DNA from 2 places in the Photorhabdus laumondii genome. Region 1 is predicted to be linked to the other one. Evidence: riboswitches for the same ligand, from Rfam matches in the RefSeq annotation. Region 1 holds a riboswitch; the other holds the start of a gene.
What was found. A riboswitch is a leader RNA that binds a small molecule or an ion and turns the genes downstream of it on or off. The one in region 1 is predicted to bind thiamine pyrophosphate.
Positions count from the first base shown of each region.

Region 2: it holds a riboswitch for thiamine pyrophosphate, as region 1 does, so the genes downstream of both, thiC (phosphomethylpyrimidine synthase ThiC) here and thiB (thiamine ABC transporter substrate binding subunit) in region 1, are expected to answer to the same signal.

Region 1 covers NZ_CP024901.1:695,755-708,327, forward strand. The annotation lists gene lptD (LPS assembly protein LptD) at 1-887, opposite strand, end outside; gene djlA (co-chaperone DjlA) at 1,197-2,018, shown strand; gene rluA (bifunctional tRNA pseudouridine(32) synthase/23S rRNA pseudouridine(746) synthase RluA) at 2,254-2,904, opposite strand; gene rapA (RNA polymerase-associated protein RapA) at 3,001-5,913, opposite strand; gene PluTT01m_RS26795 (hypothetical protein) at 6,111-6,257, opposite strand; gene thiQ (thiamine ABC transporter ATP-binding protein ThiQ) at 6,571-7,278, opposite strand; gene thiP (thiamine/thiamine pyrophosphate ABC transporter permease ThiP) at 7,265-8,875, opposite strand; gene thiB (thiamine ABC transporter substrate binding subunit) at 8,851-9,864, opposite strand; TPP riboswitch at 9,937-10,041, opposite strand; gene rppH (RNA pyrophosphohydrolase) at 10,155-10,685, shown strand; gene ptsP (phosphoenolpyruvate--protein phosphotransferase) at 10,695-12,573, shown strand, end outside.
Region 2 covers NZ_CP024901.1:516,347-528,919, reverse strand. The annotation lists gene nudC (NAD(+) diphosphatase) at 1-767, opposite strand, end outside; gene PluTT01m_RS02475 (HAD family hydrolase) at 1,058-1,720, shown strand; TPP riboswitch at 1,776-1,901, shown strand; gene thiC (phosphomethylpyrimidine synthase ThiC) at 2,020-3,957, shown strand; gene thiE (thiamine phosphate synthase) at 3,941-4,591, shown strand; gene PluTT01m_RS02460 (HesA/MoeB/ThiF family protein) at 4,602-5,351, shown strand; gene thiS (sulfur carrier protein ThiS) at 5,348-5,548, shown strand; gene PluTT01m_RS02450 (thiazole synthase) at 5,550-6,317, shown strand; gene thiH (2-iminoacetate synthase ThiH) at 6,317-7,456, shown strand; gene PluTT01m_RS02440 (carbohydrate binding domain-containing protein) at 7,861-8,337, shown strand; gene PluTT01m_RS02435 (hypothetical protein) at 8,649-9,134, shown strand; gene PluTT01m_RS02430 (IS630-like element ISPlu19 family transposase) at 9,168-10,193, opposite strand; gene PluTT01m_RS02425 (DUF1349 domain-containing protein) at 10,421-11,002, opposite strand; gene PluTT01m_RS02420 (MFS transporter) at 11,017-12,168, opposite strand; gene PluTT01m_RS02415 (HAD family hydrolase) at 12,240-12,573, opposite strand, start outside.

The DNA.
Region 1 (12,573 bases):
TCTTTGACATACTGTTCGTCGTTATTCAGCCAGTCGAGAGCAAGGGTACCTGTGCCTGCTTTGGTTAAGTAACGGAATTCATTATCCAGTTTTAAACCACGTTTACTGATATAGTGCGGTGTAATTGTGGCATCATAATTTGGTGCAATATTCCAATAATAAGGCAGCAGAAATTCAAAGCCGTCATTTTTGGAATAGCTGGCGTTAGGAATAAGAAAACCGGAACGGCGTTTATTACCGATCGGTAATTGAAGATACGGACTGTAAAATATGGGAACGTTAGCCACCCTGAAACGGGCATTCCATATTTCAGCCACTTCTTCTTCGCGATCGAGAATGACTTCGGAGCCGACAACGCTCCAGCTATCATTACCCGGCAGGCAGGAAGTAAAAGTACCGTTATCCAGAATGGCATAACGGTTTTCACCACGCAGTTTCATTTTGTCTGCGGTGCCGCGTCCTTGACGCCCGACCATCTGATAATCACTTTGATACATATCGGTATCTTTATTATTTAAATTAGACCAAGCGCGTGGACCTTTCAGAATAATCAGGGGATCATCATAATGGACATTGCCCGTTGCAGTTACGGTTCTTAACGGAACTTTATCTTCTGTTTGATCAAGTTGTACCTGATCGGCAGTCAGGGTTTTATTACCCTGTTTAATATTAACATTACCGATAAATTTAGCGGAACGCGGATAATCTGCGCGTGAATCATCTGCCAGAATATTGATAGGAAGTTGATTTAAATCGCCATTAATGATTGGCTGATCATAAACAGGTATACCCAGCATACACTGCGCTGCGAGATCAGCATGTGCATACTGACCATAAAGTGCGGCCCATACCGTTGTGGCCAGCAAAGTTGGATAACATTTCTTCATAGATATTTATGCGGTTCCGTCATCAGTGGCATTATGCCGGGCAAACCTCAAGAGACTAGCGTACTCAATGAATATACGCCAGTGTAAAGTCATACCTTTACTTATACCCGTCATCTTTCAAGTTGCTTCTTTGTTGGCTGTACTCACTCACCCCGGTCACATAGTTAGCTATGCTCCCGGGGATTCGCTCCTTTGCCGTCGCGATGCAGCTTGAAATCCATAGGGTATATCTTGTCGTTAGGCACAGAGCTGAATGAATAGTATGATAATGCAAAACTACACTCAGAGCATTGGTGAATTGAGGAGTATATGCATTATTGGGGAAAATTGCTTGGGCTGATCTTTGGTGTTGTGTCTGGAGCAGGCTTCTGGGGTATTGTCATTGGTCTATTTATTGGCCATATGCTTGATAGGGCTAGTGTACGGGGAAACCAAGGTTTTTTTGCAAATAATCAGTCTCGCCAACTGCTATTTTTCAGCAGTACTTTTCAGGTGATGGGCCATATTACTAAATCAAAAGGGCGGGTGACTGAAACGGATATCCGGCTTGCGAGCCAGTTAATGGAACGAATGCAACTTCACGGGCAAGCTAGGATTGCGGCACAGCAGGCTTTTCGTGAAGGTAAAGAGCCCAATTTTCCTTTGCGTGAGACACTAAGACAATTGCGTCGAGCCTGTTTTGGCCGGTCTGACTTAATTCGCATGTTTTTGGAGATCCAGTTACAGGCGGCATTTTCTGATGGTCAATTGCATCCGAACGAGAGGACGGTGTTGTTTATTATTGCTGATGAACTTGGGATCTCTCGTAACCAATTCGAACAATTCCTTGCCATGATGGAAGGTGGCCGCAATTTCGGTGATGGAGGCGAGTGGCAGCAACGGCAGTATGGCGGTTATCAGAAGGCTGCGCAGGGGCCAACACTCGCGGACGCCTGTAAGGTGTTGGGGGTGCGTGAAAAGGATGATGCGACGACAATTAAGCGTGCCTATCGTAGATTGATGAGTGAACATCATCCAGATAAGCTGGTAGCAAAAGGTTTACCACCGGAAATGATGGAGATTGCTAAACAAAAGGCCCAGTCAATTCAGGCTGCCTATGATCTCATTAAAAAAGAGAAGGGTTTTAAATAGCCCATTTTTTATTTTTAAAAACATGCCACTAAATGTATAGGGGAATAACATCCCCTACGGCTGTTGAGTTTATTTTTTATTCCTCTAAAATATTAGAATATTTTATGTTTTATTTTGTTTTAACTTAGGAGGAATGCAAAAAATGGCAAATATCCGTGTTCTTTTGGCTTGTTGTGGCTTGGCCTTGTGTCTGATATTGGCTTCATTGGATTCGGTTACTGTATTTGTCTATTAATTAAAAATCGGCTTTACACTGAAAATGCATTGGCGTTCCATAGACCGGATGTGTGATATATAACTCTTGTGCATGTAATTGCAGGCGAGGTGCCATTGCTCTTGCCTGCTGATGAGCGTAAAACTGGTCTCCCAAAATTGGGTGCTCAAGTGCTAGCATATGTACTCTGAGCTGATGTGAACGACCAGTGATCGGTGAGAGTTTTATTCGAGTTGCCTCATCTTCGTAAGCGAGTACTTCGTACTCAGTCTGGGCTGATTTCCCGGTTTCAAAACACACTTTCTGCTTTGGCCGATTCGGCCAGTCACAAATCAGCGGTAAATCGACAAGACCCGTTTCTGGTTCCAGACGTCCCCAAACCCGAGCAATATAGGTTTTTTCCGGCTCTCGTTCACGGAACTGACGTTTCAATTCACGCTCTGCATCTTTGGTCAGTGCAACTACCATTACGCCGCTGGTTGCCATATCCAGCCGGTGAACAGATTCTGCGGCTGGAAACTGTTGTTGTATCCGCGTCATAATGCTGTCTTTATGCTCTGCTGCCCGACCGGGAACAGAAAGTAGCCCACTGGGTTTATTGACCACAATGATATATTGATCCTGATAGAGCACATGTAACCAAGGATCGGTAGGAGGATTATAAGCTTCCATTGAGGCTCCGGTAGCTGAATATTAGGGGAGGCGCGGGAATAGGGTTCTTAGTAAAGGTTACCCTATCCCGGTCCAGCCTCCGGGTATTACTAATATTTACTGATGTGTAACGACAACAAGGCGAATAGCATCCAGACGCCAACTTGCCTGATTTAAGTTAAGCAGTAACTGTTGGCGATTGGCTTCAATGGCTTCCAATTCATCATCACGAATATTTGGATTGACCGTCTTCAATGCTTCCAAACGGGAAAGTTCAGCAGCAAGATTTTCATCTGCTTCCTGTTCTGCTTGTTCAATCAATGATTTTGCCTGAGTTTCGACTAAACCTTCGGCTTGTTGCAAAATAGCGTGAACTTCCTTTTGTACCGCATTGACCAGTTTACTTGCAGTATGACGATTCACTGCATTAAGCTGGCGGTTAAAGCTTTCAAACTCCACTTGATCAGCTAGATTATTGCCTTTCAGGTCCATCAGTATCCGCAATGGCGTTGGTGGAAGGAAGCGGGTCAATTGCAGGCGTTTAGGGGCTTGTGCTTCAACGACATAGATCAGCTCTACCAGCAGGGTTCCAACAGGTAATGCTTTATTTTTCAAAAGGGATACTGCACAGCTACCCGTATCACCGGAAAGGATCAGATCTAACCCATTACGGATAATTGGGTGCTCCCAACTGATAAACTGGGCATCTTCACGGGACAGTGACTGTTCACGATCAAAAGTGATAGTACAACCATCTTTTGGTAATCCAGGGAAATCTGGGACCAGCATATGATCGGATGGTGTCAGCACTATCATATTGTCATTGCGATCTTCCTGATTGATACCAACGATATCAAATAAGTTGAGAGAGAAGTTCACCAATTCAGTATCATTATCATACTCTGAAATTTTTTCTGCCAGTCGCAAACCATGCTCGCCGCCATTGGAGTTCATTTCCAGCAGCCGGTCACGGCCTTGCTCCAGTTGCTGTTTGAGTTGCTCATGTTGCTGACGGCACTGATCAATAAATTCACCAAATTTTTCTTGGTCCTGATTATTGGGTTTGGCAAGATAGTTCAGCAGAGCTTCATAATAGTGATCGTAAATAGTACGACCGGTTGGGCAGGTATGCTCGAATGCATCCAAACCTTCGTGATACCAACGAATCAGGACTGCTTGGGCGGTATTCTCCAGATAAGGCACACTAATTTGGATATCACGGCTTTGGCCGATACGATCCAGACGTCCGATACGCTGTTCCAGTAAATCTGGATTGAATGGTAAATCGAACATCACTAATTGGTTGGCGAACTGGAAGTTGCGGCCTTCTGAGCCAATTTCGGAGCATAGTAATACCTGAGCTCCTTCTTCTTCGGAAGCAAAATAGGCTGCGGCGCGATCACGTTCAATCAGTGATAGACCTTCATGGAAAACAGCACCACGAATCCCTTCTCGCTCACGTAGTACCTGTTCCAATTGCAGAGCGGTGGTTGCTTTCGCACAAATTACCAGCACTTTTTCATGGCGATTTGCCATCAGAAAACCGAGTAGCCATTCTACGCGAGGATCAAAGTTCCACCAGGTAGCGTTTTCGCCTTCAAACTCTTGATAAATTTGTTCTGGATAGAGCATATCCCATGCGCGTGCTTCCAGCGATTTTTTAGCGCCCATAATATCGGAGACTTTAATGGCGGTCTGATATTGGGATGGCAGAGGCAACTTTATCTGGTGCAATTCCCGATGGGGGAAGCCTTTCACACCATTACGGGTATTACGGAACAGAATACGACTGGTGCCGTGGCGATCCATCAGCATGGAAATCAGTTCACGCCGTGCAGTTTCACTTTCACCACTATTACTATTGGCAGCTTTCAGCAGAGGCTCAATATTCTGCTCACTAATCAACTCACCCATTAGGTTTAATTGATTATTATTAAGTTGTTCACCTGATAACAGCAGTGTGACAGCATCGGCAACTGGACGATATTTTTGTTGTTCGTCAATAAAAGTCTGATAATCGTGGAAACGGTTTGGGTCAAGTAGGCGTAGACGGGCAAAATGACTTTCCTGTCCTAGCTGCTCTGGTGTTGCAGTCAATAGCAGCACACTTGGGATCTGTTCAGCTAATTGTTCGACAACCTGATATTCACGGCTAGGTGCATCCTCGCTCCAGACCAGATGGTGAGCTTCGTCCACCACCATCAAATCCCAGCTGGCTTCAAGCATATGCTCAAAACGCTGTTTATTACGGCGGGCAAAATCCAGTGAACAGAGTACCAATTGTTCTGTTTCAAATGGATTATCGCTATCGTGCCGTGCTTCGATATAGCGGCTATCGTCAAACAGGGCAAAGCGCAAATTGAAACGGCGCAGCATTTCTACCAACCATTGATGTTGAAGACTATCCGGCACAATCACCAGAACACGTTCAGCACGACCGGCCAGCAATTGCTGGTGGATGATCATCCCGGCTTCGATGGTTTTACCCAAACCGACTTCATCGGCTAACAGAACTCTTGGTGCGTAGCGCTTGCCGACTTCATTTGCGATGTGAAGTTGATGAGGGATCAAGCTTGCGCGGATACCCCGCAAACCACTTTCAGCCAGTTTAAATTGTTCGCTTTGGTATTTACGGGCGCGAAAACGTAAGGCAAAGCGGTCCATACGGTCAATCTGACCAGCAAACAGGCGATCCTGTGGTTTGTTGAAGGTAAGTTTACTGTCAAGGAACACTTCGCGCAGACTGATATTTTCTTCCAGAGTATCAAGTCGTGTGCCCGTATAAATCAGCAGGCCATTTTCTTGTTGGATTTCATCTACTTTGAGTTGCCAGCCTTCATGGCTGGTGACAACATCTCCCGAGTTAAACATAACACGGGTAATAGGAGAATCATTGCGTGCATAGAGGCGGTTTTCACCGCTGGCAGGAAAGAGCAAAGTGACCATTCGTGCGTCCAGTGCAACAACGGTTCCTAATCCAAGTTCGCTTTCTGTATCGCTGATCCAGCGTTGACCGAGGGTAAATGGCATAAATTTTAACTCAGTTTCTGTTAGATAATGTTATTCATGGGTGGAGGACGACAGCTTTTTATTTGATTTAACGGAGATAATGGGCAGACAGCAAGACACCCCGTTATTTCCCTTATCACTCGTCAAAGGGGCGATATGTTAATGGAAGCAAAGCCAGTCGTCACCTGCAAAAAATAGTCATCAGCCAAAAGGCGTTACTATCTGTCCGGTGAGCGAAATTGTAAAGTCATCCTGTAAAGCGGCAGGATAGCATCAGCGATAGGCTGAATTTGCTGGTTAATATCGTGATCATAGTCCGGTGATAAATGCAGATTTTCCAGTAGTTCTGGCTCGAAGAGTGTCATGACATAGCTTATCCTGCCACTATTTTGATACGGCAAAGACCGGTGATATTACAGATTTTACTTATCTGCCAGCGTTGCTGTTCTCTCATGTGGCGGTACATTGTGCTGATAGTCAGACAGTTTACGGCCTAATCTTTTACAGTAGGTTAGTTTATCATCAAATTTTCCTTCCAGGGTACTGATAATATGGTGAAAATAAATTTATGGTAAGGATTTCGGTTAAAAACCAGTGAATACAGTTGTTTCTGGAAAATTAGCGTTAGACTGGCACAGCCAGTACGTACTGCTTCCAGATTTTTAGTATTAACCATGCCTATATAGCATCGGTTTTCATGCCTAGAATAGCTGCTTCAGGAACAGTGCCGGCAACCAGCGTATTTGTTAAGCCGTCATAATGGATATTGCCATCAACGATTAATAAAGCGCGATCAGCTATACGAGCGGCATCATCCAGATTATGGGAAACCATCAGTAATGTAAGTTGGCGTTCATGGCAAACTTGTTCCAGCAATACCAGCATTTCATTACGCAGTGCCGGATCTAGGGCAGAAAAGGGCTCGTCAAGTAATAAAATTGGCTGTTGGCGTACTAGACAACGGGCTAATGCTGCCCGCTGCCGTTGTCCACCAGAAAGTTGAGCTGGCAGACGGGGCAGACAATCTTCCAATGAAACTTGTGAGACTATTTGCTGTAATGTCTGTTTCTGCGTGCTATTGAGACGTAATCCGGGATGTAAACCTAGCCCGATATTCTGCTCAATTGTCAAATGAGAGAAGAGATTATTTTCTTGAAACAACATGGAAACCGGGCGTTGAGCAGGTGATGTGCTGGTATGATTTTCTCCGTTCAGCCATAGGGAGCCTTTTTCTGCTGTTTGAAAGCCGGCGATTAAGTTCAGGAGTGTACTTTTACCCGCCCCACTAGGGCCTAGGATTGCGATACGTTCTCCGGCCTGAATGTGTAAGTCAAAGCGCATCATCAGATGTTCATAGCGGTAAGTCAGATTTTCAAGTTTGAGCATTACGTGGTCTCGGTAAGCGTTCAAGTAAACTAAACAGCGTAAAACATAACAATAACAGCAATAAAGCAGTGATCGCGCCATCCTGACTACGATAAGCCCCGATTTGCTGATAGAGGTAGAAGGGCAGGGTACGGAAATCTTCATTACCAAACAGCGCGACAACGCCAAAATCTCCAATGGAAAGGACACAAGCAAAGGCCAGTGCTTGTGCCAGCGGAACTTTTAGTGCTTTTAGTTCAATCCAGCGCAGTCGGTTAATACCTTGGATATTCAGGGAGCGACACAGTGGATTATAGCGAGCCGCCAGATCTTTCATTGGATTATCCAGAACTTTCAGTGCATAAGGAATTGCCATCAGTGCGTTGGTTAAAATCACCAGACCGTAGGGTGAACGGGGCAAGCCGACGGTATCATTGAGCAACAGAAAGAATCCTGTTGCCAATACAATGCCTGGCATAGAGAGGATTAACAAACCACTCATCTCCATTACTTGTCCCCAATGGGGGGAATGACGCAGGTACAGCTCACGGCTGCTCCACAGCAGCATCATAGTGAATAAAACGCATAATAACCCCGCGCCTAAAGCAATCACCGCTGAGGTGATAAAGGCTCGCCACAATGCAGGTTGGCGTAATACATTAAGCAACCCGCTGTTAAGGCCATCCACGACAACGGCCAGCAATGGTGGCACGAGTAGTAATAATGCGGCGATAATTAACAAGCTGTCGCAGATTTTTCTCAACAGAGTATCTTGTGGATTACGCCATTGCTGTTGGTTGCTGTAGCCGACAGATAGAGCACTGTTAAGTTTCTGACTGAGGAGCACAAGGCCAAGGCAGCAGGTAATCTGAATCAACGCCAGTAACGCGGCACGGTTGAGATCGTAGTCATAGCTTAACGCCTGATAGATTGCCAGTTCGACAGTTGTTGCAGCAGGTCCGCCACCTAACGCCAGCACAGTCGCAAAACTGGCGAAACAGAGCATAAAAATCAGTGCACCAGTGGGCAGGATCTGGCGGCGTAGATAAGGCCATTCAACAAAACGGAAATGTTGCCATTCATTCATACCTAGCTGCGCCGCTAATTGCCGTTGTTCCACCGCAATATTTTCCAGCGATTGCAGTAAAAGCCGTGTTGCCAGTGGCATATTAAAGAAAATATGTGCCAGCAAAATGCCTGATAAACCGTAAGGGGTGAAAGGGTAATCGATGCCGATCCATTTGCAGAACTGAGCCAGCCAGCCGGTTCTACCATAAACCGCCAGAATGCCGAATAGAGCGACTAGCACGGGCAAAACCAGCGTCATAGCACACAGGCGCAGAAAGAGGGTCCGGCCTGGAAAATGACGGCGATAGAGTGCTCTGGAAAGAAAAATAGCCGGAATGACAGAAAATAGTGCTGATAAAAAGGCTTGCCAGAATGTGAAACGTACCACGTGCCACAAATAGCGATCTTCTATCAATAAATACCAATCACTTGCAGGTGAATTAAACCAGAGCGTTCCGAATGCCAGTAAGGCGACCAACAGTAAAAAACCGGCGGCAATCGCCCCCGGTAACAGCCATCCGGCTATCAGCGGCTGACAGCGCTTTGCCATGTACGAATCCATTGGTTACGGTATTTTGCGACTTCTTCCGCGCGATATTGTAGCGATTTTTCGGGTATGGAAAGCTGCAAATATACTTCCGGGAGTGGGATATCAATGACCGGATACATCCAGTTAGTGGTTGGAATTTCCTGTTGGAAAGTTGGCGTCAGCATAAACTGCATAAATTTCTGGGCAAGTTCCGGTTGCTTGCTGGAGGCCAGTTGTGCGGCCACTTCGATTTGAAGGTAATGACCTTCACTGAATGTAGCCGCAGTGTAATCGTCATTCTTCTCAGATAACAGGTGGTAACCCGGTGAAGTGGTGTAACTCAGCACCAGATCGCCTTCTCCTTTGAGGAACAGACCATAAGCTTCGCTCCAGCCCTTGGTAACGGTGAGTGTTTTCTTTGCCAGCTTTTGCCAGGCTTGTGGGGCATCATCACCGTAAATTTTCTGCATCCATAACAGCAAACCTTGCCCCGGTGTGCTGGTGCGAGGATCTTGATAGATCACTTTCCAGTTATTGTGGCTGTTGATGAGCTCATCCATGCTTTTTGGTGGGTTTGGTAAAGTCTTTTTGTTGTAAATGAAAGCAAAATAGCCATAGTCATAAGGAATGAATACCTTGTTATTCCATGACACTGGCAGTGTCAGTTTGCTGGTATCCACTTGACTTTCAGTAAACAGCCCTGTTTGTTGGGCTGCTTGAATCAAGTTGTTATCCAACCCAAGAATAATATCGGCAGCAGTACGCTTGCCCTCCATTCTTAGGCGATTGAGCAAGGAAACACCGTCTTCCAGAGCAACCAGTTTCAGTTCACAGTGACATTCAGCTTCAAATGCTTTTTTAATTGCGGGCCCGGGTCCCCATTCAGTGGCAAAAGAATCATAGGTATAGACCGTTAATACTGGCTTGGCCTGTACAACTTGACTTAATAGCAACGCAGGAGCTGATAGGGCTGCCAGTACGATTAATTTGGAAAATAACGTCTTAAACACTTTGCTCTCCTTAAATTAAGAGGATTGGCAAAGGATTTGAGGAAGCGCTAAACGGCAAGATAACGTCTGTGAAATAGTTAGCAGCTCAAATCCCTACGCCGGTATTAGCCGGATCAGGTTCGGCGGGTTTACTCTCAGCAAGGCTGTTTTAAACAGCCAGCACCCCGTTGAGATGGCGCTATTGTAGAGATTTAGCTAGCGACTGCAAAGTCCAATGATAGAGGTTTACCACTTGAGGGTAGTGTGAAACAATTAGTCATCTTTCAAATTTAGTTTATCGAGGTAGTCTGGTGATCGATGATGATGGCTACCGCCCGAATGTAGGAATTGTAATTTGTAATCGGCAAGGCCAGGTTTTGTGGGCCCGGCGTTATGGGCAGCATTCCTGGCAATTTCCTCAAGGGGGAATTAATCCGGGGGAATCACCAGAACAGGCTATGTACCGGGAACTGTATGAAGAAGTGGGGTTAGGTCGGAAAGATGTACGCATTCTGGCCTCTACTCGTAATTGGTTACGTTACAAATTACCCAAGCGTTTGGTGCGTTGGGATACACGACCTGTCTGTATTGGTCAAAAGCAGCGATGGTTTTTATTACAACTGCTCTGTAATGAAGAAGATATTAATGTGCAACACAGTAATACCCCGGAGTTCGATGGTTGGCGTTGGGTCAGCTATTGGTATCCTGTTCGGCAGGTAGTCTCTTTTAAGCGTGATGTTTATCGGCGCGTGATGAAAGAGTTTGCTTCGGTTGTAATGCCAATGCAGGAAAGCGTATCTCTGCCACGTTCTTCGTATTCTTACCGTCGTAAAAGAAGTTAGGTGAGTTCCATGCTCATGCGTTTACGGGAAATTGTTGAAAAAGTTGCTATGGCAACCAATCTGGCCGAAGCGCTTGAGCTATTGGTGAACGAGACTTGTCTGGCAATGAACACGGATGTCTGTTCTATCTATCTTGCTGATCATCAACGGCGGTGTTATTACCTGATGGCAACTAGAGGGTTGAGGAAACCCCGAGGAAGGGCTATCAGTTTGGCTTTTGGTGAGGGCGTTGTCGGGCAAGTTGGTCAATTGTCTGAACTGATTAATCTGGCGGATGTCCGCAGCCATCCAAGTTTCAAATACTTGCCTCAAGTTAAAGAGGATAGTTTTCGCGCTTTTTTGGGCGTTCCCGTGGTTTACCGCCGTCAATTGCAAGGTGTTTTGGTCGTTCAGCAGCAGGAACAACGCTTGTTTAATGAAACCGAAGAGTCCTTTATGGTGACGCTTGCGACACAACTCGCGGTGATCCTTGCTCAAGCTCAGACTAAAGGCTTGTTTGGTCGATATCGGCAGACCAGAATTAAAGCCTTGGCAATTTCCAATGGCATCGTGATGGCTCAGGGATGGCAAGATTGCTCCCAGCCCTCACTTGACCAAATTTTTGAAGCCTCAACTCTTGATCATGCAGCAGAACGTTCTCGTTTAATTCAGGCACTGGAAGATGCAATAGCAGAATGTCGTCGGCTCAGTAAACGTTTTACTGTGGGTTCTCAAAAAGAGAGCGCCGCGATTTTTGATCTTTATTCCTACCTTTTGAATGATCCCCAGTTGAAACAAGATCTGTTCTCCTGTGTTGAACAGGGCTCTGTTGCGCAATGGGCCGTTAAACAAGTTATTGAGAAATACGCAGAACAATTTTCCAGCTTGCAGGATGCTTATATGCGGGAAAGAGCATCAGATTTACGGGCACTTGGACAGCGATTATTATTTCATCTGGATGATTCACTTACTGCCAGTCATCAATGGCCTGAATGGTTCATTCTGGTTGCAGATGAACTGAGTGCTAACCTATTGGCAGAAATGCCGCAGGAAAGATTAGCAGGGGTTATTGTTCGTGATGGCGCAACTCATTCACACTCTGCCATATTGGTTCGAGCAATGGGTATTCCGGCCATTATGGGGGCGGATATCCAGCCGGAACTCCTGAACAATCGTATGCTAATTCTTGATGGTTTCCGTGGGGAAGTCTTCATTGAACCTGAGCCACTGATTTCGCAGGAATATAAACAGATTATCGAAGAAGAAAAGGCACTTAGCAGATTGGCTGAGGGAGATGTGGAGCAGGAAGCACGGTTAAAAAGTGGCGAGCGCATTTTGGTTCAGCTTAATGCGGGTTTGAGCCTGAAATATGAGTTGCAGATCAGTAATAGTATTGATGGTGTTGGACTCTATCGCACCGAAATACCCTTTATGCTGCACTGTGGTTTCCCATCAGAAGATGAACAAAAAGCGCGTTATCAGGAGATGTTACAATTATTTCCCGATAAACCGGTGGTACTGCGTACACTTGATATTGGTGCGGATAAACAACTGCCTTATATGCCGATCAGCGAAGAGAACCCTTGTTTGGGATGGCGTGGTATACGAGTGACGCTGGATCAACCGGAAATTTTTCTTATCCAACTGCGGGCAATGCTCAGAGCTAACGCTGATATGGGTAACCTGAAAATCCTGCTGCCAATGGTGACGAGTGTAGAAGAAATTGATGAAGCTAAGCGATTGGTAGACAGAGCGAAAGAGGAAGTTGAGCAAATGCTGGCGCGCCAAATATCTATGCCTCAGCTCGGTGTCATGATTGAAGTTCCTTCGATGATTTTTCTGTTGCCACAACTCAAAAACAGAGTCGATTTTGTGTCTATTGGCACCAATGACCTAACACAATATCTAT
Region 2 (12,573 bases), 180 kb from region 1:
CACGTATTTCGGCATAGAACAATCGTATCTTCAATCAACCGACGGGCAATAGTATTATGTGGTGGAATCAATGGTAATTGATCATAGTGATACCAATCCGCACTAATCAGCTCTTGCGGATCATGGCGGATCTCACCACTGTCATAATCAGCCAGAAATGCCATCATTAATGAATGAGGGAAAGGCCACGGTTGAGAAGCCACATAACGTAAATTGCGAATTTTAATATTACTCTCTTCCATCACTTCGCGGACAACAGCTTCTTCGAGTGTTTCACCGACTTCAACAAATCCCGCCAATACTGTGTACACCCCTCCACGATGGTGCTGATGTTGAGCCAGCAAAATATGATCATCCCGACGAATACCGACAATAATACAAGGTGCAATCTGCGGATAATAACGTTCATGGCAGTGATGACACAGACAAGCCCATTCACTGACACTATGGTGCATTTCATTACCACAATAACCACAATATTGATGAGAGCGATAAAACTCTGCCAATTGCACTCCTCGGCCAGCTAATTGAAACAAGCCACGATCACTTGCAACAATTTGCCGTAAAGAAACCATATTTGAAACCATTTTCTGACGGATAAGCCAAACTTTTTCGCCTTGCCACTCACCAATAGGCAAGGCTATTTTTCCTTGCAGTGACCATTGAGTTGCCATTCCAAAAGGTAACTCACCTTTCGGGAGCCAAATACGATTTTCATTGCTGATAATCCACCAGCCATGTTCTGTACCTGTAATTTGTTGTTGCATCATCATCACTATGACATCTTAATTTTAATATCTGTATATACCCGTCATCTTTCAAGTTGCCTCTTTGTTGGCTGCACTCGCTCACCCCGGTCACATCGTTACCTATGCTCCCGGGGATTCACTCCCTTGCCGTCGCAATCCATCTTGAAATCCATAGGGTATAAATCATACGCTTTCTAATCAGAAAAGCGTGCTTTATTACTATTGTCATAGACCATATTGCCCGATCTGGCAGTAATAGGCATTATTCTCAACGATTAAATAGACTTTGATCTGAGGAGCACAACACCATGTCTCAATTGCTTGCCGTGTTTGATCTGGATGACACCTTAATTTCCGGTGATTCCAGCGCTATATGGACCACGTTTTTATGGGAAAAAGGTGTCATTACTGATCCAACTTTTATCGAAGCAGATAAAAAAATGATGGCTGATTACAGCGCGGGTTCACTGGATATGAATGATTATCTGGCATTTAGCCTGCAAACCTTGCACCAAGTTCCACAAGAACAAGTTGATCTTTGGCTGACTGAATTTGTTAACGAAAAAATAAGACCTCGATTTTATCCGCAAGCTAAAGCTCTTATTGCAGAGTATCAACAGCAACAAATCCCAATTATGATCATCTCAGCCACAGTCTCTTTTATTGTAAAAAAGATTGCTACCGAATTGAATATTCACACGGCACTGGGCATTGATATGGTAATAGAAAATGGCTGTTATACCGGTAAAATAGATGGAATTGCGACTTTTCGTGAAGGTAAAGTAAAACGGATAAAACAGTGGCTGGAACAGAAAAATAGTTATCCCAAAATTATTCGCTTTTACAGTGATTCAATTAATGATCTCCCAATGTGTCAATTTGCCGATGAGGTAATTACGGTCAATGCTGATGCCCATTTAAAAACCGAAGCACAACAACATGGCTGGCAACAATTAACCTGGTCACTGTAAATACTTTCAATCAGTAGGGGTTGTAGTTTTCATAATCCCTTCTATACTACTGCTTACTTTCTTGTCGGAGTGCCTAGCGTAAGCTGTTTTATCGCAGCATACACAGGCTGAGACCGTTAATTCGGGATCCGCGGAACCTGATCGGGTTAATACCCGCGAAGGGAACAAGAGTAATCAACCGCTGTCAGCCCACCCAATTTTTTACAGGTCTGTCCAGCCATCAATTATATTACTCTTACTCATTTGCCTGCGAGCTCCAGACAAGCAACTTTCCCAATAACACAGTTTAGGAATTTGCTATGTCTCATAATACTGTTATCCCTACAACCGATATTTCACCAAAACCCGATCCGGCACGCCCACGTAAAGCTCAACGCGATGCCGCCCAAGAATTTATTAATTCTATTCAAGGCGTGACCTTCCCAAATTCACGACGAATTTATCTTCAAGGTTCCCGTGACGATATCCAAGTTCCAATGCGTGAAATTCAATTATCTCCCACGTTAATTGGTGGCACCAAAGAAGAACCTCAGTATGAAGAAAACGAAGCCATTCCGGTTTATGATACTTCCGGCGCTTATGGCGATCCTGATGCCAAGCTGGATGTACATGTTGGGTTAACTCAACTACGTCAACCCTGGATCGACGAACGCCAAGATACTGAACCTGTTGCCGCCCTCAGCTCCGATTTTACTCAGCAACGCCTGACGGATGCCGGTCTCGATCATTTACGTTTCAATCATCGCCCCCATCCATTAAAAGCCCGTAAAGACAAACGCGTTACTCAACTGCACTATGCTCGTCAAGGCATCATCACGCCGGAAATGGAATTTATCGCACTACGGGAAAATATGGGACGTGAACGTATCCGCGGTGATGTGTTACGCCAACAACATCCCGGACAAAGTTTTGGCGCTCAGTTGCCGGAAAATATCACACCAGAATTTGTCCGTCAGGAAGTCGCGGCTGGTCGGGCAATTATCCCTGCCAATATCAATCATCCTGAATCAGAACCGATGATTATTGGTCGCAATTTTCTGGTGAAGGTTAACGCCAATATCGGTAATTCTTCAGTCACCTCTTCGATTGAGGAAGAAGTAGAAAAGTTAATCTGGTCCACTCGTTGGGGCGCAGATACGGTAATGGATCTCTCCACTGGCCGTTATATCCACGAAACCCGCGAATGGATCTTACGTAACAGCCCGGTTCCTATCGGTACAGTCCCTATTTATCAGGCACTGGAGAAAGTCAATGGCGGGGCGGAAAATCTCACTTGGGAAATATTCCGTGATACCTTGCTGGAACAAGCAGAACAAGGGGTCGATTACTTCACCATTCATGCCGGCGTATTACTGCGCTATGTACCGATGACCGCCAAACGCCTTACTGGGATCGTTTCCCGCGGCGGTTCAATTATGGCGAAATGGTGTCTGTCTCATCATCAAGAAAACTTTCTCTACCAACATTTCCGTGAAATTTGTGAAATCTGCGCCGCTTATGATGTTTCCCTATCATTGGGAGACGGTCTACGCCCCGGTTCTATTCAGGATGCTAACGATGAAGCGCAGTTTGCAGAACTACATACATTAGGTGAACTGACCAAAATTGCCTGGGAATATGATGTTCAAGTGATGATCGAAGGCCCCGGGCATATTCCTATGCAGATGATCCGCCGCAATATGACGGAAGAATTAGAACATTGTCATGAAGCGCCTTTCTATACTCTTGGCCCCCTGACAACAGATATTGCACCCGGTTATGACCACTTCACTTCCGGTATTGGTGCAGCCATGATTGGCTGGTTTGGCTGCGCCATGCTCTGTTATGTGACGCCGAAAGAGCATCTCGGCTTGCCAAACAAAGATGATGTTAAGCAAGGGCTGATTACCTACAAAATTGCTGCTCACGCCGCCGATCTCGCCAAAGGTCACCCAGGCGCACAAATCCGCGATAACGCCATGTCTAAAGCACGTTTTGAGTTCCGTTGGGAAGATCAATTTAATCTCGCGCTCGATCCCGATACTGCTCGCGCCTATCACGATGAAACCTTGCCACAAGCCTCCGGCAAAATTGCGCATTTCTGTTCTATGTGCGGGCCTAAATTCTGCTCTATGAAGATTTCTCAAGAAGTACGCGATTATGCCGCTGGTATGGAACAGATGTCCGAAGCATTCCGCGCCCACGGTAGTGAGTTGTATCACAGTGTAGAGGATGTATCCCATGAACAATCTGCCTAACGCACCATTTGCCCCAACTGAACACAGATTGGGGCTGTATCCGGTCGTGGATTCGCTAGCGTGGATTTCCCGCCTGTTACAGACAGGCGTCACCACAATTCAGTTGAGAATTAAAGATCTACCAGAAGATCAGGTGGAAGAAGAGATTCAACAAGCCATTATGCTCGGTCGCCAATACAACGCTCGTCTGTTTATTAACGATTACTGGCGACTGGCAATAAAACATGGCGCTTATGGTGTTCATCTGGGGCAGGAAGATTTAGTTATCGCTGATCTGAACGCCATCCAAAAAACGGGATTGCGGTTAGGAATCTCTACCCACGATGAACAAGAGCTGGCAAGAGCAAAATCCCTGCGTCCATCTTATATCGCTCTCGGCCACATTTTCCCAACCACAACCAAAGCGATGCCATCTTCCCCACAAGGAGTGGAAGCACTGAAACGACAGGTAGAAAACACACCAGACTATTCCACTGTCGCCATCGGCGGAATTTCTCTTGAACGCGTACCGGATGTCATTGCAACGGGAGTTGGCAGTGTGGCGCTGGTTAGTGCCATTACCAAAGCAAAGGATTGGCGTCAGGCAACTGCACAACTGCTTTATCTGGTTGAAGGCATTGAGTTGAAGGGGTAGAGAGGTTCTTATGCTGAATGATCAAGAATTTATGCGTTACAGCCGACAACTGTTACTCGAAGATATTGGCCCGGAAGGACAGGAAAAACTGAAATCCAGCCACGTATTGATTGTCGGACTGGGAGGACTAGGCGCTCCTGCCTCTCTCTATCTGGCCGGAGCCGGTGTGGGAACAATTTATCTCGCTGATGATGACCACTTACACATCTCCAATTTACAACGGCAAATACTTTACCGCACTGAGGATATCCCTTCTGCAAAAGCTGAACTTGCAGCCAATCAACTCAATGCATTGAATCCGCTGATCAAAACAATGGTTCTTAATCAACGTCAGAACCTGGAATCGCTGACAACAATCGTGAAGCAAGTCGATCTGGTTCTCGACTGCTGTGACAACATGACAACCCGCCACGCTATCAATGCTGCTTGTGTGGCAACGCGAAAACCGTTGATCAGCGGCAGTGCTGTCGGTTTTAGCGGCCAACTTATGGTATTTGAACCCCCTTATCTTCATGGCTGCTATAACTGTCTCTACCCTGAACAGCAAGAGCCTCTACGAAATTGCCGGACTGCGGGTGTATTAGGTCCGATAGTCGGTATCATCGGCACATTACAGGCATTAGAAGCCATCAAAATGTTAACTGGGCTTCCCTCTCCGTTAAGCGGCAAACTCCGACTGTTTGATGGTAAACAACAAAGCTGGAGCACACTACAACTTAACCGGTCGCAGCAATGCCCGATTTGCGGAGATATGGCATGAAAATTACGGTAAACGACCAGCCGATGGAGCTTATGGCTTCTCTGGCTATACAGCAATTGCTAGAACAACTTGAACAAACACAACCGGGAATGGCACTGGCTATTAATCAAACCATTATTCCGCGTTCAGAGTGGAATACGCATCGAATTAATGATGGAGACAATATCCTTTTGTTTCAGGCTATTGCTGGAGGTTGATATGTTAAAAATTGCTGATACGACTTTTCATTCCCGTCTATTTACCGGTACAGGCAAATTCGCCAATGCAAATTTAATGACTCAAGCTATAGCCGCTTCCGGCAGCCAGCTTGTCACGATGGCAATGAAACGCATTGATTTGCAGAGCGGTAATGACGCTATTTTGGCGCCATTGCAAAAACTTGGCGTCAAATTGCTGCCAAATACTTCTGGGGCCAAAACCGCAGAAGAGGCCCTGTTTGCCGCCCGTCTGGCCCGTGAAGCACTGGCAACCAACTGGATCAAGCTGGAGATTCATCCTGATGTGAAATACTTGTTACCTGACCCGATTGAAACACTCAAAGGCGCTGAAATGTTGGTCAAAGATGGGTTTGTCGTTCTGCCCTATTGCAGTGCTGATCCTGTTTTGTGCAAACGTCTGGAAGAAGTGGGTTGCGCGGCGGTTATGCCTTTAGGCGCACCGATCGGATCTAATCAAGGGCTACTAACCCGAGATTTCCTGCAAATTATTATTGAACAAGCACAAGTGCCAGTGGTCATTGATGCCGGCATCGGTGCACCAAGCCATGCATTGGAAGCGCTTGAACTAGGCGCGGATGCTGTATTAGTCAACACCGCAATTGCTGTCGCACGTAATCCAGTAAAAATGGCTCAAGCCTTCAGAATAGCGATTGAAGCGGGTGAATTATCTTATCAAGCTGGCCGGGCAAGTCCAAAACAACACGCTGTTGCATCCAGTCCACTGACCGATTTCCTGAGAGTGCTCTGATGACGAATCATCTTACGAACAGCAATTTTAGTTATCGCTGGCAACAATTGAGTTGGGATGACATCACCCTGCGCATTCATAGCAAAACCGCGCAGGATGTTGAACAAGCATTAAGCAGTAACAAATTAAATCTGGACGATTTTATGGCCTTGCTCTCACCAGCAGCGAAACCCTACATCGAACCGCTGGCACAACGGGCACAAAAACTGACGCGTCAACGCTTCGGTAACACCGTAGGTTTCTATGTGCCACTTTATCTCTCCAATTTGTGTGCCAATGATTGCACCTATTGCGGGTTCTCAATGAGTAACCGCATCAAACGCAAGATACTGAATAAAGATGAAATTATTGCCGAATGTCAGGCGATTAAAGCGCTGGGCTTCAACAATCTGTTATTAGTCACCGGAGAACATCAGGGCAAGGTCGGTATGGATTATTTCCGCCACTATCTGCCGCTTATCCGCGAGTATTTCAGCTCAATCATGATGGAAGTCCAGCCTATGACACAGGAAGAGTACTCAGAATTAAAAACTCTGGGGCTAGATGGCGTGATGGTTTATCAGGAAACCTATCATCAACCAACTTACCTGTTGCATCATCTACGAGGTAAGAAACGGGATTTCCACTGGCGATTAGAAACACCCGATCGTCTTGGTCGGGCAAAAATCGATAAAATCGGTTTAGGGGCATTGATTGGCCTTTCTAGTCATTGGCGGACAGACTGCTATATGGTGGCGGAGCATTTATTCTTTCTGCAACGCACATACTGGCAAAGCCGTTACTCTATTTCATTCCCACGTTTACGACCTTGTACCGGAGGGATTGAACCGGCATCGCTAATGAGTGAAGCAGAACTGGTACAACTGATTTGTGCTTTTCGTCTATTTGCGCCAGATGTTGAGCTGTCTATTTCCACTCGTGAATCTCCATTCTTCCGCGATCACATCATACCACTGGCAATCAACAACGTTAGTGCCGGTTCGAAAACCCAACCCGGTGGTTACGCAGATAGTCGCCACGAAGAATTGGAACAATTTATGCCGCATGATAACCGTTCTGTCTATCAGGTCGCAGACGCATTAATTAAAGCCGGATTACAGCCTGTCTGGAAAGATTGGGATAACTATTTAGGTCGATAATTTAATTTTCTCTTATCTAAAATAATTCTATTTTAGATAAGAGTATTTAACAAGAAATAATCATAAGAAATAAGATTTAATATAAATATATCCGATGAATTTCAAACAGTCATAGATATTACCTCATTATTCACTCTATTCTTTCTCTCAATGTGACTAATATTTCAACATAACATTTCTGCAACAATGAGCATTGTCACGAGCAACAAATTAGCCTACAGAAACACCTATCAGGATAAGCGCTTATAACTCATTTATTCTTGTATTAATTTATACAAATTACAATTCACCACCAACAAAAAATACAATTGAGTATTATCCCATTATTGATAAAGTGCCCCCCCGAAAAACAAAGTGCTGAAAGAAATTAAATTCATTTCTATCTATTTAAAAAGGACTAATATATGAACGTACAAGAAATCCTGAATAATGAAGATTATTCTGATAGCAAGAAAAACTCTCATAAAGAACTGGTTAACGGCTCATTCGAAGAGGGATATAACGGCTGGAGAATCCCAGCTCCTGAGTCAGTAGAAATCTTATCTGAAAATGGCGTTCACTTTATCAGAATCCAAAGCGTTACCGGTTCTGGCGTCATTGATCAAATTATCGAAGGATTAGAACCTAACACTAAATATAAACTAACAGGTACAGCTCGCGTATCATCAGAATGGGCCTCATCAGCTTATTTTGGTTTACAGAGTCGCACCGAAGGCCCCAACACTTTTGCTGTAAACAGCACCGATTTTACAACCGGTTCGGTAGAATTAAGTACAGATCAAGAGGGACTTTTACGCGTTTATTTATTGAAAGACCAAGTTGGTCCTCGACCAGACGGAGAAACCGCTGACTTTACCGGTTTTATTTTAGAGCAAGCTTAAGCATTTAACTTCGATATATTTTAACATTTTAAACATCCAGAGTTCACGGCTCTGGGTGTTTTAATTGGTTGAGAAAATAAATTTAAAAATTATAAATTAATATCTTAACTGGAATATAGTTCAATTATTTTAAGATAAATTCCCATCGAAATAATTTAGCCCTGTCATTTATTTTCACATTAATTATCACAAGCCTAATCTTCAATCAAAAAACATGATTGAATATTTTTTCATTATTGCTAAAGTATTTATAGGAAAAAATTATTAAGCAAAATTAAATTTAATTGCCATTCATTTAAAAGGACTCATATATGGATATGAAGAAAATGCTAAATAGCGCAGATTATTCTGATACAAAAAACGCTAATAAAGAGCTGGTTAATGGTTCATTTAACGAAGGATATCGTGGCTGGAGAATCCCAACCCCTGAAACTGTAGAAATCCTGTCCGAGAATGGCGTTAATTTTCTTAGCATCCAAACCTATTCCAGCTCTGGTGTCATTGATCAAATAATAACAGGGTTGGAACCTAACGTTAAATATCGACTGACGGGTACAGCACGCTTATCGACTCAACTAACACCACAAAGGGCCTTGCCCGCTTATTTTGGCTTACAGAATCGCACATTTGGCCCTGAATCCTTTGTTGTCAATAGCTTCAATTTTACGACCGGTTCAGTTGAATTAAACACAGATGAAGAAGGACTTTTACGTATTTACATGCTGAAAGACCAATTTGTAGAACTTCCAGAAGAGGCAACTGCTGACTTTACCGGTTTTATTCTAGAAAGAGTTTAAACATCGGGCCTTGATATATATACCCAAGAAACTTCAAGATGCAGTTTTTAGCACCTGAAAATGGTCGTTAATTCTAGACATCAGCGAGTCCGCTATATCCGGTAGCGTTGTGGTGAAAAATTTGAAGACGTTGTCTCGAAATTCATGTTTATCCGCAAAATAACGGTTATTTCGAACCTGTTCATTCATGACCTTCCATAATCGCTCTATTGGGTTTAAATTTGGGCTATAGGGAGGAAGGTAATGTAACTCAATATTGCTAACATAAGCCCACTCCTTAACAAGATGAGCTTTGTTGTAACCCGCCCCATCCACAATAAGATGAATTTTTTGATGATAGTCAGGATAAGACTTTCTTATTTCATTGAAAAAACAGCAAATGTTGTAGTCATTGATGGTTTGATATTCCTGGAACACCGTACGACCAATGGCATTCAGGTTGAGCGCGCCCAATATATTCAGGCGAGTCCGGCTTCCTGTTGTTTTTACTGTTTTTTTCTCGCCTTTTCGCATCCAGCCATAACCGAGTTTGGTGCCTTGAGTCGGGTGAACAGCATCAAGAAAAAGGATGGGTTCGTCTTTCGCTGTGACTTTAAGATTCTCATAATATTCAATAAATTGTCGCTGTTTTTCTGCGTCGAATTTATGAGGGACGCCACAAGGTTTTTTATAAGAAAAACCCTGACGGTGTAGCCATTTATTCATGCCGGGAATGCTAAAGGTAATATTCCAGAGCTGAGCAACATAGGCCACGATTTCATGGGTGTGATGGAAAAGATGTTGAGATAAGTGATTGATTAAAAAATCAGTTTGTTCTTGAGAAAGCAAACTATCAGACCCCCCATTATCAGATTTAAGTTTACCTTGATTAAGGTAATCGCTGATATGACGGTTAACGGTCATTTCATGAAGACGCAGGGCCTGAGCGATCATCACTGAACTCCAGCCTTCAGAGGCCAGCAGGACCGCTTTGATGCGATCACACTCCCTCTTATCACGGCAGGTGTGATGGAGATGTTCAAGTTCGGCTTTTTGTTCATCGGTAATGAATATTTTCATAGCGAGGATAATGATCTCCATTTCGGATAAAATCAAGCATCTTCAATGATTACGGGTATATACCCTATAGATTTCAAGATGGATCGCGACGGCAAGGGAGCGAATCCCCGGGAGCATAGATAACAATGTGACCGGGGTGAGGGAGTGCAGCCAACAAAGAGGCAACTTGAAAGATGACGTATATAACACCCGAAGTACATTGCTCCGGGTGTTTAAAGCCTGTCTGGCTAACTTAAATCATGCAATGGTTTTTTTATTGGTGGTGTCAATTGGAAATCAGAAAACCGCACCTGTAATCCGTGCCGCTCTGGAGAACAACACATTGCACCAACAAAGACAGGTTGTTTATCTTCAAAAAAAGGAGATAACCTCAACAATGGCCACCGAAAACCATCAGTGGAATATTGCAGTCTTAAATATCCCTCTTCACGAGTCAAACGTAACCAAAATTTACTAGCATCACCAGGAAATACGCCCATAGACCAATCAGAATGATGACGTGTTAGCACACTACCAATCGAGGCATGACCATCAGAATATTCAATTCCGCCTTTCAGCCAATGTTTCTCATCGACTAATAGCATGACTCCTGCCTGATCGTATAAATGTTCAAAACAGCCTTCAATACAGAGTTGAAAGGTGAAATCATCCTCAACATAACGCCCAAAAACATGACCATTATGACGTTCAAAGCCATACCATGTTCGTTGCCAAAAGTCAGTTTTATGATCTGTAGTGACATTAAGCCAGCCGCTTCCACATTGCCAATCAGATGGCTCATTAAGCCAATGATATTGTGATAAACCCATAGGAACTCCCTCTATTATCTTCCGCTTGAATTAATCAATTTATATCCTGCAAGTAAGGAGATAGAGAGTAAAGCAATACAAGCAAAAGCGCCGTGTAATGTCACAATATGCGCTAATCCGCCGATGATTGCAGGCCCCAGCAAAATCCCTGAATATCCCATAGTAGAAACCGCGGCAACAGCCAGTGAATCAGGCATAATTTTCTGTTGACCGGAAGCGGTAAAAAGCATTGGTGCGATATTAGATAATCCTGCCCCGATCATCAGGAAAGAGAGCCCTAGCATTATTGCGGTCGATGCTGAGTAAATAAGGATAAACCCGGAAGTAGCCAATAAAGCACTGCTGATAAAAACCCGTCGGTGTCCATAAAGGGCAATAATCTTATCACCGAGAAAGCGGCCCGATGTCATAGCAATAGCAAACAAGGTATAACCGATACCCGCCTGATGACTACTGATATTATGTACGCTGGTTAATAATATCCCACTCCAGTCCAGCATTGATCCTTCCATGATATAGGCAACAAAACAGAGAAAGCCTAATAAAATCACGATCCCATGAGGCATAGCAAAAAATGGCGTATTATCCGATTCGGCTTCGTTTAATAATCCACTCCATACCGGCAGTAACAATAAAATAACCAGCAACACCACCATTACCATCGCCTGGAGAGGTGATATTCCCAAAGATAACAATGCACTCACCGAACCGGCACCAGCGATCCCGCCCAAACTAAATAACGCGTGAAAGCCAGACATAATTGGCCGCCGAGCCATTTTCTCAACCATGACAGCGTGGATATTGACCACAACATCCATTGCACCAATACCTGCGCCAAAAATAAATAAAACGCAAGCCAGTGTTAGCGGTGTAGGTAATACACTTAGCCCTGGCAACATCACTAGCACGACCAAAGCACATAAAGTGAAGATTTGCCGACAGCCGAAACGTGCGGCTAACATGCCGGCTATCGGCATCATGATGAAAGAGCCAATACCGAACGCCAACATCAGGAGCCCCATCGCGCCATTATCAAGTTGTAGCCGTTCTTTAGCTAAAGGAATCAGGGGTGCCCAACTTGCAAGACTAAAGCCGGCAATAAAAAAAGCGGCACGCGTTGCCATGATGGGTTGTTTTACCAAAGAGACAATATTTTGATCAGACAACTCATGTTCCTTCTATATAATCTATATAAATAAAATGCCCTCCGATATGACTAATCATGGAGGGCATTAAGTTACCCAAAATTAATTTTAGAAAATTGTGGAATATCGGTCAGCGCCCCAATAATACGAGTAGCCTGTTGATACTGTTCCGCAACCGATAAAGCATGAGGCCAAGCATACACGTAGGGAATACCTGCCTGCGTTGCTGCTGTAATTCCCAAATCGGTATCTTCAATCACTAATGTCTGATGAACATCCATAGACTTCAATTTCAACATAGCAAGATAGGGATCGGGATGAGGTTTCGTCCTCTCAACATCGTCACCTGAGATTAAAGCCGGGCTTTCGCTCAATTCCAACAATCCAATATTCGCCAAACAGACTTCCCGCGGCGCAGTAGAGACA